3 regions of the Sideroxydans sp. CL21 genome follow, and region 1 is predicted to be linked to each of the others. Evidence: predicted binding sites of a transcription regulator. Region 1 holds the regulator's gene; each other region holds the start of a gene.
What was found. The regulator sigma-54, encoded in region 1, starts transcription at its own class of promoters, with help from an activator protein. The targets are predictions, from matches to a motif close to TGGCACNNTTCCTGCT.

Region 1 (6,177 bases):
TTCATGGTTGATTTTCCGTTTTTTCCTTGTTGCCATTATCCATGAAACTGGCCGCGATCAATCCGTTCACCGTGCCGAATATCAGGGATGCCGTGGCGAAGATGGGGATCAGGTAAGCGATGCCGCTGTGCGGGATGAGCCAGAGATAGACCACGATCATCTGCCCTGCGATGTGGGCGAAGGCGGCGAGGATGCTGTCGGTCACCGGACCGAACCAGCGCGCCGGCAGGTGCAGGCTGAGTGCGAGTACGGCGAGGCTGCATATCGCACCGGACAGGCTGAGGAAGAATCCGGGTGCAAGGAAGTTGCCGAACAGCAGGCTGCCCGCCAGAACGCGCAGCAGCGACACCCATGCTGCCGTTTTCCATCCGTAACGCGACAGCACGATCAGCGTGACGATGTTGGCCAGTCCCGGTTTGACGCCGGGCAAGGGCGATGGGATGGCGTTCTCCAGCACCGTGAGGCCGAGTGCCACCGCAGCCATCCTGGCGATGTGATGGTCCTCGGCGGTGGTGTTGAGCAGGATACGGGATGCAGGATGCGGGATACGGGGATTCCGCTGCTCCCCTGTCTCCTGTTTCCCGTATCCTGAATCCTGTTTGTCAGTAGTTGAGGCTGTCATATTTCTTCGCCCCTCCCGTCAGTTCCACACTCACCTGATTCGGCAAACAGATGGCGATTTCGCCCGCCTGTTGCAGCCAGCCCTGGCGCACGCAATATTGCCTTGGGCTGGGGTCGGAGGTGATGCGTGCCCTGCGCTTTTCGATGGTAACGATGCTGGTCCCGAGCGGGCCGGGCACTTCGATCTGCTGGTCGCGCGACAGCGGCACTTCAAGAAATACTTTGCCGCCGCTGCGGATCAGGGCCTTGTCTGCCGGTCCGCCGGACCAGACAGCAACCGTTATCCAAATGGTACACAGGCCGCCGACAAGCAAAGTGAGGTAGTCGCCGGGCTTGATATGTTGCAGCACGGTCAGGCTTGTTGCGTGAGTTCGCGATGGCGCAGCAGGACCTGTTGCTGCGATTTGAAATGTTGCGCCAGCTTTTCGGCGAAGTAGACCGAGCGATGCTGTCCGCCGGTACAGCCGATGGCAACGGTGAGGTAGCTGCGGTTGTCGGCGATGAAGCTGGGCAGCCAGTTCTCGATGAAGTTGCGGATGTCGGTATACATCTTTTGCGCGAGCGGCGTGCCATCCAGGAAATCGATCACCGGCTTGTCGCGTCCGGTGTAAGGGCGCAACACAGGGTCGTAATGCGGGTTGGGCAGGCAGCGCACATCGAAAACCAGATCGGCATCCAGCGGCAAGCCGTTCTTGAACGCGAACGATTCGAACAGCAGGGTGAGGCGCGCGCGATCCAGCGCGATGAACTGTTTGATCCAAGCGCGCAAGGCGTTGGCATTGAGGTCGCTGGTGTCGATGTGATGGCCGATGCTGGCAATCTCGGCCAGCAATTCGCGCTCCAGAGTGACGCTTTCCGGCAGCGTCTTCACGCCATCGCTCAGGGGATGCAGACGGCGTGTTTCGGAGAAGCGTTTGACCAGCGTCTCATTATTTGCGTCGAGGAACAGCAAATGCACATCGATATCCTGCTGCTTGAGTTTCTCGATGTATTGCGGCAGCAGCACGACGCTGTTGCCGCTGCGCACATCGACGCTGACGGCGACTTTTTGCACGCCTGCCAGTTTCAGGTTGTTCGTCAGCACATGCAGCAGTTCGGCAGGCAGATTGTCCACGCAGTAATATCCGCTGTCTTCGAGCACATTGAGCGCGACGCTCTTGCCGGAACCGGATAAGCCGCTGATCAAAAATAACTGCACGTCACGCCCCCCGCATCAGAATTTCCTGGCGCGAAATGAATTCCTGCATGGTGTTGATCCCGCGCTGCTGCAGCACGAAGTTGCGAGCCGCGGCTTCCACCAGCACGGCGAGGTTGCGGCCTGCCATCACGGGCAGCTCGACCTTGCTGATTTTGACGCCCATGATCTCCTCGAAGCCGGAAGTCGGCAGGCGCTCCAGTTTGGAAAGGTCGTCGTGCGGCGGACGATAAAGATGCACGATCAGCTTGAGGCTCTTCTTGCGGCGCACCGCTGTCTCGCCGAACATGGTGCGAATGTTGAGCATGCCCAGGCCGCGCACTTCCAGGAAGTCGCGCAACAATTCCGGGCAGCGTCCTTCCAGCGTCTCCGGCGAGATGCGATACAACTCGGTGATGTCGTCGGCCACCAGTCCGCTACCGCGCGTGATCAGTTCCAGCGCCAGCTCGCTCTTGCCCACGCCGCTGTCGCCGGTGATCATGACGCCGACGCCGAGCGCATCGAGAAAAACGCCGTGGCGCGTGGTCGAATCGGCCAGCCCCTTGACGATGTAGTGGCGAATCATCCACATCAGTTGCACGCTGCCCAAGGGTGACTGGAACAACGGGGTATGGGTGCGATTGGCGAAGTCCAGCAGACCCTTTGGTATCTCGGTCTCGCCCGCCACGATCAGACATAGAGGCTCGCTTTGTTCCAACTGCGTCAGCGTAACGGCCAGATCGGAAGGCGAGAGCGCATGCAGATAATCGAGTTCGGTGCTGCTGAATACCTGTACCCAGTTCGGATGGATCACATTCATGTGGCCGATCAGGCCGCGGTTGGAAGCGTTGACGATCTCGCTCTCAAGCATGCGGTCACCGCCCTTTGCGCCGCCCACCCAGGTCAGGCCCAGGCGTTCCTGCTTGTCCTCGAAGAGTTGCTGGATGTTGACCTGAGCCATATGGATTTCCTTATCCCTGCCAGTCGACGAAGAGTTTGTGGATCGCGACAGTATCGTCGGTGGCCTGCAATTTTTCGCGGAACGATTTGTCGCAGAACATCTGCGCCAATTCGCCCAACAGTTGCAGATGCAGGTCGGTTGCACGTTCGGGAACGAGCAACACAAAAATGAAACTCACCGGCAATCCGTCCGGTGCGTCGAAAGGGATGGGGTTCTGCATTTTGACGAAGGCAGCTGCAGCTTCGCGCAGACCTTTCACCCTGCCATGCGGGATGGCTACTCCTTGCCCCAATCCGGTGGAACCTAGTTTTTCGCGAGCGAACAGGCTGTCGAACACCTGGCTGCGTCCGATATGGAGCGTGTTTTCGAACAATAAGCCGACACGTTCGAATACGCGTTTTTTGCTGGTGGACTCGTTGTCCAGCAGGACACATTCAGGGGTTAGAATTTTGCTGATCAGGCTCATACTATTTCACCATAACAAGAAAACGGGGCAACCACTTCTGGTTGCCCCGCATCGCTTCAGTCTGCTGCGCTTTGCTTGCCGGTTTCGTCATGGCGACGCGCGGTGTACTTTTCCTTGTGTTTCAACACCTGGCGGTCCAGCGAATCGACCAGTGCGTCTATGGCCACATACAGGTTGCTGTCCTCGGTTTCGGCGAAGATGGCTTTGCCGGAAACATGGACGTTGGCTTCGGCTTTCTGCACCAGCTTGTCCACAGACAGGATCACGTTGATGTCGATCACGTTGTCGAAATGGCGTTTGACCTTGTCCAGTTTGCTGAGCACATGTTCGCGGATGGCCGGCGTGATTTCGAGGTGACGTCCTGTGAGGTTGAGGTTCATGGCCTGCTCCTTTTGGTTAGAGTGATTTACGAAGATTTACCGGAAGGATGTTCATCCCCTCGCGGTATTTTGCCACGGTACGGCGGGCGACTAGAATGCCCTGCTGTGCCAGGATTTCTGACATGCGACTGTCGGTGAGCGGGTGTTTCCCGTCTTCCTCGCTGACCAATTGCTTGATCAGTGCACGGATGGCGGTGGATGAGCACGCACCGCCCGCTTCGGTGGCAAGGCCGCTGCCGAAGAAGTATTTGAATTCGTAGATGCCGCGCGGGGTGAGCATGAACTTCTGTGTAGTCACGCGCGAAATGGTGGATTCATGCAGTTCGAGTTGTTCGGCGATCTCGCGCAGCACCAGCGGGCGCATGGCGATGTCACCGTGCTCGAAGAACTGGCGCTGCCTTTCGACGATGGCCTGCGATACGCGCAAAATAGTTTCGAAACGTTGCTGCAGGTTTTTGATGAACCAGCGCGCTTCCTGCAGTTGCCCGGCCATTTCCTGCGCGTTCTTCTCGTTGCGCTGTTGCAGGATGTTGGCATACACCTGATTGATGCGCAGGCGCGGCATGGCTTCCGGATTCAAACGTGCGCGCCAGATGCCGCCGTGGCGTTCCACCAGTACGTCCGGCACCACATAGTCCGCAGCACGATGCTCGAAGGCCGAACCGGGTTTGGGTTGCAGATGCACGATCAGATCCTGTGCGCAGCGCAAGGCGTCATCGTCGCAGCGCAGGGCCTTTTTCAATTTGCTGAAATCCCGCGCGGCCAGCAAGTCCAGATGATCGCTGACAATGGCCAATGCCAGATCGCGGCCCGGTATATCTTCCGGCATGGCACGCAGTTGCAATGCCAGGCATTCGCTCAGGTTGCGTGCGCCGATACCGGGTGCATCCAGATATTGCAACTGCACCAGAGCCGTTTCCAGATCGTCCAGCGAAATGTCCAGTTCGGGCGGCAGCAGTTCGAAAATTTCTTCCAACGGTTGCGACAGGTAGGCATTTTCGTCCAGCGCGTCGATGAGTAGTCCGATGATCTTCTTGTCGCGCGGATCCATCTGGCTCATGTTCAATTCCCAGAGCAAGTGCTCACGCATGCTGGGTTTCTCGGCGGCGACTTCGGAATAGCCGTCGTCCTCGTCGTCAGGGCCGGACGAGGATGACGATGAAGAGAACGTAGGTTCGGGCCATTCGTTGCCGTCGTCTTTGCGTGATTCAGCTTCGGCAGGGGCGCTGCTCGTTTCGGTACTGCCGGAAGGGGCGGGGATGTCGGAGCTGCTGTTGCCGCTATAGGTCTGGTTGGTACTGTCGTCCTCGCGCTCAAGGAAGGGATTCTCGTCCAGCAGGCGCGCAGTCTCCTGATTGATCTCCAGCGTCGAAAGTTGCAGCAGCTTGATGGCCTGCTGCAACTGGGGCGTGAGCATCAGTTGTTGGGATTGCCTGAGTTGGAGAGAGTGTTTCATCGTGGCTATTCGGTGAGTGGCGGTTTTATCCTGATCTTTACAGCTTGAAGTGTTCGCCCAAATACACCTTCCTCACGCCCTCATTATAGATGATTTCGTCGGGATTGCCCTCCGCCATTACCGAACCGGCGTTGATAATGTAAGCGCGGTCGCAGATACCCAGCGTCTCGCGCACGTTATGGTCCGTAATGAGTACGCCGATACCGCGTTCCTTGAGGAAACGGATGATCTTCTGGATGTCGATCACGGCGATGGGATCGACCCCGGCGAAAGGTTCGTCGAGCAGGATGAAGCGCGGGTCGGTTGCCAGCGAACGGGCGATTTCCACCCGCCGCCGTTCGCCGCCGGACAGGCTGATGGCCGGATTGTCGCGGATATGGGTAATGTGCAGATCGTTCAGCAACGCTTCCAGCCGCAGGTCCATCTCGGCATCGGCATAACCCTGCAACTCCAGCACGGCCCGGATGTTTTCGGTCACGGTCAGGCGGCGGAAAATGGAGGCTTCCTGCGGCAGATAGGCCAGACCGAGGCGCGCGCGACGATGGATGGGGAGGTGCGTGATTTCCTGGTCGTCGATGAATATCTCGCCGCCGTCCGCAGCGACCAGGCCGACGATCATGTAGAAGCTGGTGGTCTTGCCCGCACCGTTTGGTCCCAGCAACCCGACCACTTCGCCGCTTTTTACGGACAGCGATACATCATGCACTACAGTGCGGGCGCGATAGCGCTTGTTCAGCGAGACGGTTCTGAGTTCACTCATGGTTTTTCGTTGGTCAATGTCGGGCTGGATTCGATGGTGAGCGGCGCATTCTTGGGCGCGGGTTTGTCGGGGCTCTCTTCGGCTTTTGGCTGGATCACCGCATGCACGCGGCCCTTGTTCGGGTCGTTGGCATGAGCGGGATCGCCAAACACCTTGAACACCTCGGTACGGGTACTGTACTCGATGTGGTCTCCCTGCACATCGTCCAGTTCGCGCTTGACGCGGGCGTGCACGTAGAAATCGACAACCTCGGCACGGGTATCGTACACGATTCGTTCACCGTAACCTTCCATGTACTGATCCGTGCCTTCCTGTTTCTGGCGGAAATTGGCGAGGTGTCCGGTGGCGGTGCAATGCTT
Region 2 (6,177 bases), 2.0 Mb from region 1:
AGGAAATCGGTGAGATTGCCGAACTCGGCTTGCAAGGCTTTCTTGATGCCGTCCTTGAGCAGGACGCGGTAGTCTTCGGTGATGAGCTTGCCGTCGGCATCGAGGTATTGCGAACGCTCCACCGCCAAGCGCACGTTCACGTCGCCGATGACATATTTGATTCGACCTTTTCCTCCGTCGCCACCTTCGTCATCGCCGGGTTCGGTATCGTCTCCTTCCGTGTCGCTTATGTCATAAGGTGTCGGTTCCGGCTCGTTGAATCCGGGCGGGTTGGTGATGTCCGGCGGTACGACTGGCTCATCGGGCTTGGGTTCGTAGATCACCACGGGTTCGCCATCAAAGTCCGGATCGGCAAACAGGCGCGTCGCGCCCTTGAAATCCATGATGGTGAAATAGAGCTTCTGGTAGTCCTCGCGCAGGCGGGTGCCGCGTCCGATGATTTGCTTGAACTCGGTCATCGAGTTGATGTTTTGATCGAGCACGATGAGCTTGCAGGTCTTGGCATCTACGCCCGTGGTCAATAACTTGGATGTGGTGGCAATGACGGGATAAGGTTCGTCGTTGTCGATGAAGTAGGAGAGCTGCGCTTTGCCTTCGCTGTCGTCGCCGGTGATGCGCATAACGTAACGGCGATTGCTGGCCGCAGCGGGGATCAACTTGACCAGCTCCTGGCGCATGCGCTCCGCGTGGTCCTGGTCGTCGCAGAAGACGATGGTTTTTGCCATGGGGTCGGTGGCTTTGAGGTATTCCCAAATCTTGCTGGCAACAAGCTGGGTGCGCTTTTCCAAAACAAGATTGCGGTCAAAATCTTTGGTGTTGTACTGGCGTTGTTCAACCACTTGCCCGAGCTTGTCGATCTTGCCTTTTTCGGGGGTGTAGCCCAGCGCATCGACATCGGTAGCGATGCGAATGACTTTGTAGGGAGCAAGGAAGCCGTCCTCGATACCTTGCTTGAGCGAATAGGTGTAGATGGGTTCGCCGAAATACTTGTAGTTGAATTCGGGATCTTCAATGACCCGCACTTGCTTTTTCTTATCAAACTGCGTCTTCTCTTTGGGCGTGGCAGTCAGACCCAGATGGGTGGCGCTGCTGAAGTAGTCGAGCACTTCGCGCCAGGCGGAATCTTCGGCGGCGCTGCCGCGATGGCATTCGTCAATGACGACCAGATCGAAGAAGTCTTCCGGAAACTGCCGGTAAATTTGCTTCCACTCTTCCTTGCCGGTCACAGCCTGGTAAAGCGCCAGATATATCTCGTAGTTTTTCTTGACCTCGCGATTGGTGACCTTGTGCATCACTTCGCCAAAGGGGGCAAAGTCCTGCTGTATGGTTTGGTCAACCAGAATGTTGCGATCAGCCAGAAACAGGATGCGTTTTTTGGATTTTGCTTTCCACAGTCGCCAGATGATCTGGAACGCGGTATAGGTCTTTCCGGTGCCGGTCGCCATGACCAGCAGCACGCGTTGCTGCCCCTTGGCGATGGCTTCAATGGCGCGGTTAATCGCCACGCGCTGGTAATAGCGCGGCTCGCGACCGCTACCGTCCGTGTGATATGGTTGCTCGATGAGTTGAACGGCGGCGGGGGCTGCTAACCCTTTCCACTGCTGATACAAGGGCCAGAGATCGGCCAGTGAGGGGAATTCGCCGAGTTGTAGCTCGCGCTCAACCGGCTGCGTCAGGCCGGTGCGGTCATGCAGCAGAAAGCCTTCGCCGTTGCTGCTGAGCGCAAAGGGGGCATCCAGCATTTCGGCATACAGCAATGCCTGCGGCATGCCTTGTCCCACCTGAAATTTTGCCTGCTTGGCTTCGACTACCGCGATAGGAACGTTGGGGCTTGCGTAAAGCACAAAGTCGGCACGCTTCGGCCCGCCTTTGGCATCGGGATTCTTGATGCGCGCAGCCAATTTACCTCGCACCATGACGCGACCGTCTGTGAGCTGCACTTCCTCTCGAAATTGGTGCTGTTGCCACCCCGCTTGCTGAATAGCCGGAGTAATGAACTTGGTACAGATGTCGCGCTCTGATAAGTCCCGTTTATCCATGTATGGTTTGTCGGCAGCATGCAGACCGTGGATTGTTCTTGAGAACGGAGTTTACCATTCACTTGATACACAAGGATAACTAGTGATAACACTGATTATCACTTACTGGTTTGATCTTGATGGTGGAAATTTATGACCGAAAGGATTTTAGTGTTTGTCCTAATAAGTTGGGAGCGGACCTCGCAGCAGGCCGCGCCGACTTCATTTTCAGGAAATCACCTGCGTTCGCTCAGGCCGAGGAGTGAGCCCTCCTTGAAATACTCTTGACGGTCTGCTTCGGTCGATTTGAAACGATCATCACAATTCCAAATCAACCACCAAATACGATCTGGTTTCAGCTTGAATTTCATCTAAAAATTCATTATCAACCGCTGATTACGGATACCCCATAGAAAATGAGCACAGCGACCTGATCGCTGTGCTCATTTTTATCAATGCCCGTGAGTCAGTATTTTTTCTCCACTGTCTTTCGGGAAATACTTTTTCTTGTGCAAGTAGATTAGAGTTCCAAGAAATCCAAACACCCAAACCCACAGCAAGACCAACCCGACATAACCACTCATTGTTTATCTCCATATTTCCCAATTAATAAAGGTAGTCGATTTCTCAATATCCAGTTGAAACTGACTAGCTTATCCCGACAGACTTAATTACAACCCGACAGACTTTATTGTTTCCCATCATCACCAATACTTACCAACCCGACTCGCGCTCCGCCGTGGCGGTGATCTTGTGGATACTCAGGTCGGCACCGTTGAATTCCTCTTCCTGAGTGAGACGGATGCCGATGGTTTTTTTCAGCACGCCATACACGACAAAACCGCCGATCAATGCGATGGCTATTCCAAGAATGGTGCCGATGAGTTGCGACATGATGCTCACCCCGCCGATTCCGCCCAGTGCTTTTGCACCAAAGATACCTGCAGCGATGCCGCCCCATGCGCCGCAAAGCCCATGCAATGGCCATACACCGAGTACGTCGTCGATCTTCCAGCGGTTCTGTGTGAGAGTGAACATCCAGACAAACAATCCACCTGCCACACCGCCGGTGATTAAAGCACCAAGAGGGTGCATCAAATCGGAACCCGCGCACACCGCCACCAGCCCTGCGAGTGGGCCGTTATGCACAAAGCCCGGGTCGTTTCTGCCAGCCCACAAGGCGACCAGTGTGCCGCCAACCATTGCCATCAGGGAATTCACGGCGACCAGGCCGCTGATCTTGTCTATGGTCTGTGCCGACATGACATTGAAGCCGAACCAGCCCACAGTCAGCACCCATGCACCGAGCGCCAGAAAGGGAATGCTGGAAGGAGGATGAGCGGAGATGCGGCCATCCTTGTTGTAACGCCCATGGCGCGAACCGAGCATCAGCACGGCTGCCAAGCCTATCCAGCCGCCGACGGCATGCACGACCACTGACCCTGCGAAATCGTGGAATTCCGCACCGAAGCTGGCATTCAACCAATTTTGAACACCGAAGCGATGGTTCCAGGCGATGCCTTCAAAGAAGGGGTAGACGAAGCCGACCAGCACGAAAGTAGCGGCGAGCATGGGATTGAAACGCGCTCGCTCGGCCACGCCGCCGGATACGATGGCTGGAATGGCAGCTGCGAATGTGAGCAGGAAGAAAAACTTGACCAGCTCATACCCGTTCTTCTGGGCCAGTTCTTCCGCACCCGAAAAAAAATTGACACCGTAAGCTATGCTGTAACCGATAAAGAAATACGCCAGTGTCGAAATGGCGAAATCGGAAAGTATCTTCACCAATGCGTTGACCTGATTCTTTTTCCGTACGGTACCGAGTTCCAGAAATGCGAACCCAGCGTGCATTGCCAGCACCATTATCGCGCCCAACAAGATAAATAATGCATCCGTTCCGACCTTCAGGTTTTCCATCATCTCTCCAAATAAGTGCAATCCGGAGGAACGCGAGCAAGCCTTGTGCCAGACAAATCATATATTGATTTATATAGTTTTTTTATTTTTAAGTGAATATTCGAGGAAAATAAATTCACCATCTTGGTGCCATTAAATTATTAATGCACCACATTGGCGCCTTACTATGGTGCAGGCCAGCACCCATTTAATGCTTTTTCCAGCCAGAACAGTCCGACGATCGTTTTGCTATCGGTGATCTTGCCTAGCCGTATCCACTCGATAGCTTCATCCAGGGAAAGTTCGAACACTTCAAGGAATTCCCCCTCGTCCAGCTTGCTGCCCACATGCTTCAATCCGCGCGCAAGAAAATACTCCATACGCTCGTCGGAATAGCCGATGCACGGCCAGGCTGTGGTGAGATGTATCCATTCGCTCGCCACGTAGCCGGTCTCTTCCAGCAGTTCGCGCTGGGCGGTGACGAGGATGTCTTCACCGCCGTCGATCTTGCCGGCGGGCAGTTCGATAAATTCGCGATGCAGGGGATAGCGAAACTGTCGCTCCATTACCAGATTGCCGTTATCCAGCATGGCAAGCATCGCCACGGCGCCGGGATGGGTGATGTACTCGCGCGAGCTCTTGCTGCCGTCCGGCAACAGCACAGTATCCTTGAGTACTTCAATGAAACCGCCGTTGTACATCACTTGGCTATCGAGTTGTTTCTCGGTCAGATCCATATTCATTCTCCTCAAACGAACACTCCCGCCGTGGCGGGAGTGTTTATTCAAAACATGTTATCAATCAGTGCAGCAACGATTGCTGCACCGAGACGGCACACACAGACATCAGTGTATTGGGTAGCATGCCAAGTGCCAGCACCGCCAATCCGTTGATGGAAATGAGCAGGCTGCTGTCCGGCTGGATGTAGAGTTTCTCGTGGCTCTCCGGCGCGTCGAAATACATCAGCTTGACGATACGCAGGTAGTAGAAGGCACCGATCAGCGAGAACAGCACAGCCATCACGACCAGCGGGAGATGTCCGGTCTGAACTGCCGCGTTCAGCACTGAGAACTTGGCGTAGAACCCGACCGTCGGCGGTACACCGGCCATGGAGAACATCAGCAGCAGCATCATGAACGCAAGCCACGGGCTGCGCTGGTTGAGTCCCTTGAAGTCGTTGAGATTGTCCGCCTCGAAACCTTCGCGCGACAACAGCATGATCATGCCGAAACCGCCCAGGCTCATCAGCACATAGACCACAGCATAGAACATGGAGGAACCGTAACCTTCAAGCGTTCCGCTCAACACGCCGATGAGCAGGAAACCCATGTGGGCGATGGTCGAATACGCGAACATGCGCTTGAGGTTGGTCTGCGCGATGGCGGTGATATTCCCCACGGCCATCGACAGCACGGCCAGGATCATCAACATCCCGGACCAGTCGATCATCAGCGGTTGCAGCGCTTCTACCAGAAGGCGCATGATGAAAGCGAAGGCCGCCAGTTTGGGTGCGGAGCCGATGAACATCGTCATCGCGGTAGGCGCGCCCTGATATACATCGGGCACCCACATATGGAAGGGAACAGCGCCAATCTTGAACGCCAATCCTGCCACGATGAAGGCCAGGCCGAACACAAGCAGCGCCTTGTTCGCCGTGCCCTGGTGTATGACTTCGGCAATGCGGTTCACATCCAGCGAGCCGGTCGCGCCATAAAGCATGGACATGCCATAGAGCAGGAAACCGGAGGCCATCGCGCCGAGGATGAAGTATTTCATCGCCGATTCGGTGGCGACTGCCGAGTCGCGTTGCAAAGCAACCAGGGTATACAGGCTCAATGCAAGCACTTCCAAACCGAGATACAGTGAGAGAAAGTTGCTGGCGGATATCATCACCATCATGCCCAGTGTGGCAAACAGGACCAGCGCCAGGAACTCGCCGGTGAACAATCCGCGCGCCATCAGATAGCTGCGCGAATACACCAGCATCATGGAGACCGACAGGTAGGTCAGCAGCTTGAGTACGTCCGACATGAGATCATCCACGAACATATGGTGGAACATATGGACGATGCCGTCCTCATGCGTCGATACTGTGATCAGCGAGCAACCCAGCAAGGTGAGTTGCACCAGCAGGTAAGTGATTGTCTTGGTTTGATTCACGATGAACAGATCCGCGATGAGGATTGTGCACACCATCACAAGCAGGAATATCTCTGCGTAGGCCGGGGACAGGGAGGAGAGAAGATTCATGTTTTCCTCAATT
Region 3 (6,177 bases), 2.3 Mb from region 1:
TTTCTGGTCTGCTCTATCTCGGCGAAACTGCGGCCGCAGGTCAGGCATTGTTTGCCATCGTCGCGGCACGCGGTCTTGCCTTTGCAGGGATTGAAAGCGCTCAAGCGGGGTTGCCTTCTGCGTCGAAGATCAGCAGCGTCGTCTCACCGTCGATGTCGGTGATTTCGGCCGCGCTCAGCTTGCCGTTCTCGTGGTAAGAGTAGCGGTGCACGAGTTCGATCTCGCCGTAAGCGAGTTTGTCGAATCCGGTGAGTCTGTCCTGCGCGTCGAAATAGCCGCGAAAGAACGTGTTGCGGTTTTCCACTTCGCTGGTTTGTAATTCATTGACCAGTTTGAACGGTAATCTGATTCCGGTATAGGTGACAAAGAACCGGGACGTTCCCCGGTTCTCTTTGCTCGTGATACTCATTCCGCTCAGGCCCGCAACAGCGCTTTGGCAAGCCGCTCGGAAAGCTGGTCGGCGGTGAATTGCGGTTCGTTGGGAGGATACATCTCGTCTTCGATGAAGTTGAAGCCATGCTCCTGTGCCAGCGCGAGCAGTTCGCGCACTTTCTGGCAGGCGATGAGTTTTGTTTTCAATTCCGGTTCGGATTTAGCCTTGTCGGAGAAGCCTTTGATGTCTTTGATTGCCATGTGTGTCCCGATTATTTTGGAGTAAATGAAACAACGGGAAGCATTTGTCCCGTCATTGTCGGTTGGATTGTTGTTTTTTCAACCTTATGCATCAGGCAGCAAATTGCATGCCTGCCTGATGCCGGGCGGGTTTTCACAGTATTCAGGATGGATTGGTTTCATTTAATAGACGTTCGCCCTGAGCCTGTCGAAGGGCGTTCACACTTCGACATAACCAGCGACTTGCCCGCTTGCGGGCTTAGTCGAATGGCTATAACCGATGACTTGGCAGCTTGCTGCCTTAGTCAGATGGCTAGTTGATTCACCAGTAGTTCCATCAGGCTCAGTACGAACGGATCGTTTTAAATCTGCCGCACCTTGATGTTCAGCGTCTGGATGCGGTACGCAATCTGGCGCGGTGTCATGTCGAGCAGGCGCGCGGCCTTGGCTTGCACCCAGCCGGCCTGTTCCAGCGCGGCGATGACTTTTTCGCGTTCGTCGAGATTGGGGTCGTCGAGATCGAGATCCTGGATTGCGCCGCGGCTTGCCGATATTTTTTCGTCGATGCCGGTGAGCAGGATGGCATCGCGGTCTATCGTGTTGCCTTCGGTCATCACCGAAGCGCGTTCCAGACAGTTTTCCAGTTCGCGCACATTGCCGGGCCAGTCATGGTGCATGAGTATGCGCAGTGCGGCATCGGTCAAGTTGAGCTGTCTGCCCTGTTGCGTACTGACCTTCTCCACCAGGAATCGTGCGATCTCGGGGATGTCTTCCATGCGGTCGCGCAACGGCGGCAAGTACAGCGGCATGACGTTAAGGCGGTAATACAAGTCTTCACGGAAGCGGCCTTTTTCCACTTCCGCTTCCAGGTCGCGGTGCGTGGCGGCAACCACGCGCACATCCACTTTGATGGTTTTTGTGCCGCCGACGCGTTCCAGTTCGCCTTCCTGCAGCACGCGCAGCAGCTTGGCCTGGAAAGAGGCGGAGATCTCGCCAATCTCGTCGAGGAACACTGTGCCGCCTTCAGCTTGCTCGAAGCGCCCCTTGCGTTGCGCCACGGCTCCTGTGAACGCCCCTTTCTCGTGGCCGAACAATTCGGATTCCAGCAAGGTCTCCGGCAAGGCTGCGCAGTTGAGCTTGACGAAGCTTCCGCGCGCGCGCGGCGAGTTGTAATGGATGGCGTTGGCGATCAACTCCTTGCCGGTACCGGTCTCGCCGCGTATCAGCACCGTGGTGTTCCACTTCGCCACCAGCCGCACTTGCTCGAAGATGCGGCGCATCGGCTGGGTGTGGCCGATGATGTTGTCGAAGCCGTACTGGCCGCGCACGGTGCGGCGCAGCACATCCCGTTCTTCGACGATCTCCTTTTTTTCCTGCGCCACTTCCTGCGACAGGCGCACGCTCTGGCCGATCAGATTGCCGACCATTTCCAGAAAGTGCTGGTATTCGCCGAGTTGTCTGTTGATGCTGGGCGCGGGCTGAGCCGCCAGCACGCCGATCACTTTCTGGCCGACGCGGATGGGTACGCCGACGAAAGCGCCTCGCGGATCATAGATGCCCATGCGGCTCAGGAAGCGCGGCTCATCCATGATAGATTCGACCACGATACTGCTGCCGGTCTTCAGGATGGTGCCGACTACGCCTTCGCCGGGCTGATAACTGACTTCCTCGGTGACGGCGTCCGAAACGCCATATACCAGCGACACCTGCAGTTCGCCGCTGGCCGCGTCGATAAGACTGACCATGCCGCGTTCCAGTGCCACACCCTCGTGCAACGCATGCAGCACGCCGTCGAGCGTTTCCTTGAGGTTGAGCGAACGCGACAATACCTTGCTTACCTGGTACAGCGTGTCCAGTTCGGAACGCAGCAGGTCGACTTCGTGTCCGGCCCTTCTTTCAATACGATCATTGGGCATGATTCATTCCCGTCGCGAAAGGCAGTTGCACGCGCACGCGGCAACCGGCGTGATATTCCGGATCGATATCGATGGTGCCGCCGTGACGGCTCACGACTTCCTGGGCCATGGCCAGGCCGAGACCAAGATGCTGTTTTGCGGCCCCCTTGGTGGTGAAGAACGGCTGGAATACCTTGAAGCGCAAGTCATCGGCGATACCCGGTCCGCTATCTTCGACGAACACTTCGACATGATCGGGGCGGGATGTGCAGGAAAGACGCAACTCACGCTGCCCGCCGCGCCGCTCGTTGACCGCTTCGATGGCATTCGCAACGAGTTGCTTGAACAGGTTGGTCAGTTGCGCCGGATTCCCGGACACCACCGACGATTCGGTCGAGGGCGCCCATTCCACCACGATGCCCGCACCGAGCAGGCTGGCTGTGGTGAGTTTGAGCACATCGGCCAGCACTTCGTTCAGATTGACCGGCTGCATGGCCTCCTTGCCCTGATCCGGGATGCAGGCGCGCAACGTCTCCAGCACCTCGCGGCTTTTCTGGATCGCTTCTTCAATTGCACCGGCGGCAGGCAGGTCGCTGCCGGTTTCGCGCCGTCTTCCCATCATGTTGGCGGCGGCACTCAGCATGTTGAGCGGACCTTCCAGCTGGTACACCGCGCCTGCCAGCGTTTCGCGCAAACCCTGTATGCGTTCCTGTTCCGACAACAGAGCGCGCAGGCTGTTGATGCGCAGCGCTTCCTGCTGGCGCTTGAGTTCGCTGATGTCCTGGATGGTGAGCAGCAGGTAGTGGCGGCGCTGCGGGTCGTAGAAAGCATCCGCACCGACATCGTGTTCCTCGAACCACGATATCGCGCAGGAGAACCAGCGTGCCGGGCGGTTGGGATTTTCGATGAAGACCTCGCGCGCGGCGATGTTGCGATGCTTGTCATATGCTTTGGTGAATACCTCGCCCATTTGGGCGCGCAGCGCGGCAAGCAGCCTCACCGCAGGTTCCTTGCCGAGGTCGCCGATCAGCTTCTTGTATTCCTGATTGTCCAGCAGCACGCGCTCCTGTTCGTCGAGCAGCACGATGGCAACCTGTGCCGCATCCACCACCGATTCGATCAGCGTCTTCTGGTTCTGCACCTGGCGTTCCAGCCGGTGCACTTCGGTGACGTCGCGGTGCATGCCGAGGTAATGCGTGGTGAGGCCTTCTTCTCCCACCACCGGGGTGATGGTGACGTCCGCCAGGTAGCGGTTGCCGTCCTTGCGCTTGTTGACCAGCAGGCCGTTCCACGGACGCTGCCTTTGTATCTGCGCCCACAAGGATTCATAGACCAGCTTGGGGGTGACGTGGTACGACAAAATGGATTCGTTGTGCCCGATGACTTCTTGCTGTCCGTAGCCCGTGATGCGCTGGAAAGCGGCGTTCGCATACAGGATGTTGGCGCGCGCATCGGTGATGGAGATCGCCAGCGCGGCTTGCTCCACCGCCTGCCGGAAAAGATGCGTTGGCACGTTGCTGCCGCGCTCTTCTGCGGATGCCTGCGGTTTAGGTTCGTGCGGTACGGGTGGCTTGGCCATGATGTTCCCAATTCATGCGTATGAGACATGTTCAGCAATATCTGTGCCGTTGATTTTCCGTTCCGGCTCAATGCGGTCAATGGCAGGCAGGTTGTCGTGTTTGCTACATCGGCGCACGGCCCGACCCGACAACGACAAAGGTTTTCCGCACTGGTCTGGTGCGTTCCGGCAGCAAACGCCTGATTTTGTGCGGCTCCCTTTCTGCCGTCCGTTCTGGCACGCCGCTTGCACTAAGGAGCACAGGAGATCGATATGCGCGAATACCTTTTATTACTGCTCAGCACCGTGCTGGTGAACAACGTGGTGCTGGTGAAATTCCTGGGGCTGTGTCCGTTCATGGGCATCTCCAAGAAAACCGATACCGCAGTCAGCATGGGTCTGGCCACGACCTTCGTGATGACCATGGCTTCCGCATCCTGCTGGATGCTGGAACACTGGCTGCTGGTGCCGTTGGGTATGGTGTACCTGCGCATCCTGGTTTACATCCTGGTCATCGCGGTCGTGGTGCAGTTCACCGAGATGGTGGTACGCAAAACCAATCCTGCGCTGTACCAGGTGCTGGGCATCTACCTGCCGCTGATCACTACCAATTGCGCCGTACTGGGCATCCCGCTGCTGACCACGCAGGAGAAGCTGCCCTTTGCGAACAGCTTGCTTTACGGCTTCGGCTCGGCTGCCGGTTTTACCCTGGTGCTGTTGCTGTTCGCTGGTCTGCGCGAACGCCTGGCGCTGGCGCAAGTACCGGGTGCGTTCATCGGTGCACCGATCGGATTCATTACTGCAAGTTTGCTGGCATTGGCCTTCATGGGCTTTGCCGGCCTTGTTTAGAAATGTAAGGTGGGCACAAAAACGTGCCCACCCTACCTGGAAATTATCAGGAGAAAAAAATGTTCGTCGCTGTCGTCAGCCTGACTATCCTCGGTTCAGCCATGGGACTTTTCCTCGGCTATGCCGCACGCCGTCTCGAGGTTGAAGGCAATCCGCTGATAGAAGAGATACAGGCCATACTGCCCGGTTCGCAGTGCGGCCAATGCGGCTTTCCCGGATGCGCGGGCGCTGCGCAAGCTTTGGCCGACCGCAGCGCACCCATCACGCTGTGCCCGCCCGGCGGCCGTGCCGTGGTGCAGGCGTTGGCATTGAAGCTCGGTGTCGAAGCCAATCTCTCCGACGTAAAAGACAACGTGCCGATGATCGCCGAAGTGAAGGAAGAAATATGCATCGGCTGCACGCGTTGCTTCAAGGTATGTCCCACCGATGCAATCATGGGTGCGGCACAACAGATGCATTCGGTATTCCGCGAGGCGTGCACTGCCTGCGGCAAGTGCGAGGAAGTCTGCCCGACCGAGTCGATCAAACTGCAGCCGATCCCGGTGACACTGCACGCCTGGTACTGGCACAAGCCGGTCATTCAACCGATGCAGACAGTTAGTGCGTGAGGAGTGCAGCATGAGCAGAGAGCAGGGGCCCCACGTGTGGGGATGTGAACGTCAGCGAGTGCGGGAGGGTCGTTGTGCAGCAACGGGGTACCCACCGGCCTCCTCCTTGCGAGGGCTGCTGCAAAGCATCCGGCTCACTGCATGTTGCATTCCGCTCCATTTTAATGAGGGTGCTTTATGAAACTCTTTCGATTACGTGGCGGGGTGCATCCGGAAAGCTGCAAGGAATTGGCGGCGGATCGTTCGATCCGCGTTCTGCCCATGCCGAAGCGCCTGTACGTGCCCCTGCTACAACACGTGGGTGCGCCCGCACAGCCTCTGGTCAATGTGGGCGACAAGGTGCTGAAGGGGCAACTCATCGGCGCCGGCCAGGGCGTCATTTCCGCTCCTGTGCATGCGCCTACTTCCGGGCGCATCCTCGCCATCGGTGATTTCCCCGCGGCACATCCGTCCGGGCTGACTGCGCCGACGATAACAATAGAAGCGGACGGCGAAGACCGCTGGCTAGAGACGGAGATCGTATCCGATCCATTTGCACTGACACCGGACGAGATTGCTGCACGCGTCGCCGCTGCGGGCATCGTCGGCATGGGCGGTGCGACTTTTCCCTCTGCGGTAAAACTGAATCTCTCGCGCAAGAATAATGTGCGCACGC

Region 2: a site for sigma-54 is predicted at 3,971-3,986, ahead of QOY30_RS11360 (ammonium transporter). Genes of this name have one in related genera too.
Region 3: a site for sigma-54 is predicted at 4,120-4,135, ahead of nifL (nitrogen fixation negative regulator NifL). Genes of this name have one in related genera too.

Annotation. Positions count from the first base shown of each region.
Region 1 is NZ_LR699166.1:434,612-440,788, forward strand. It holds gene QOY30_RS02150 (flavin prenyltransferase UbiX) at 1-5, opposite strand, end outside; gene QOY30_RS02155 (Gx transporter family protein) at 2-484, opposite strand; gene QOY30_RS02160 (NusG domain II-containing protein) at 603-971, opposite strand; gene rapZ (RNase adapter RapZ) at 974-1,819, opposite strand; gene hprK (HPr(Ser) kinase/phosphatase) at 1,821-2,756, opposite strand; gene QOY30_RS02175 (PTS sugar transporter subunit IIA) at 2,767-3,222, opposite strand; gene hpf (ribosome hibernation-promoting factor, HPF/YfiA family) at 3,279-3,602, opposite strand; gene QOY30_RS02185 (RNA polymerase factor sigma-54) at 3,619-5,058, opposite strand; gene lptB (LPS export ABC transporter ATP-binding protein) at 5,096-5,818, opposite strand; gene lptA (lipopolysaccharide transport periplasmic protein LptA) at 5,815-6,177, opposite strand, start outside.
Region 2 is NZ_LR699166.1:2,444,543-2,450,719, forward strand. It holds gene hsdR (EcoAI/FtnUII family type I restriction enzme subunit R) at 1-2,039, opposite strand, end outside; gene QOY30_RS11360 (ammonium transporter) at 2,733-3,935, opposite strand; gene QOY30_RS11365 (NUDIX domain-containing protein) at 4,100-4,651, opposite strand; gene nuoN (NADH-quinone oxidoreductase subunit NuoN) at 4,716-6,164, opposite strand; gene QOY30_RS11375 (NADH-quinone oxidoreductase subunit M) at 6,172-6,177, opposite strand, start outside.
Region 3 is NZ_LR699166.1:2,749,967-2,756,143, reverse strand. It holds gene QOY30_RS12920 (hypothetical protein) at 1-104, opposite strand, end outside; gene QOY30_RS12915 (DUF6156 family protein) at 101-409, opposite strand; gene QOY30_RS12910 (Nif11-like leader peptide family natural product precursor) at 415-633, opposite strand; gene nifA (nif-specific transcriptional activator NifA) at 975-2,528, opposite strand; gene nifL (nitrogen fixation negative regulator NifL) at 2,518-4,086, opposite strand; gene rsxA (electron transport complex subunit RsxA) at 4,339-4,914, shown strand; gene QOY30_RS12890 (RnfABCDGE type electron transport complex subunit B) at 4,974-5,522, shown strand; gene rsxC (electron transport complex subunit RsxC) at 5,700-6,177, shown strand, end outside.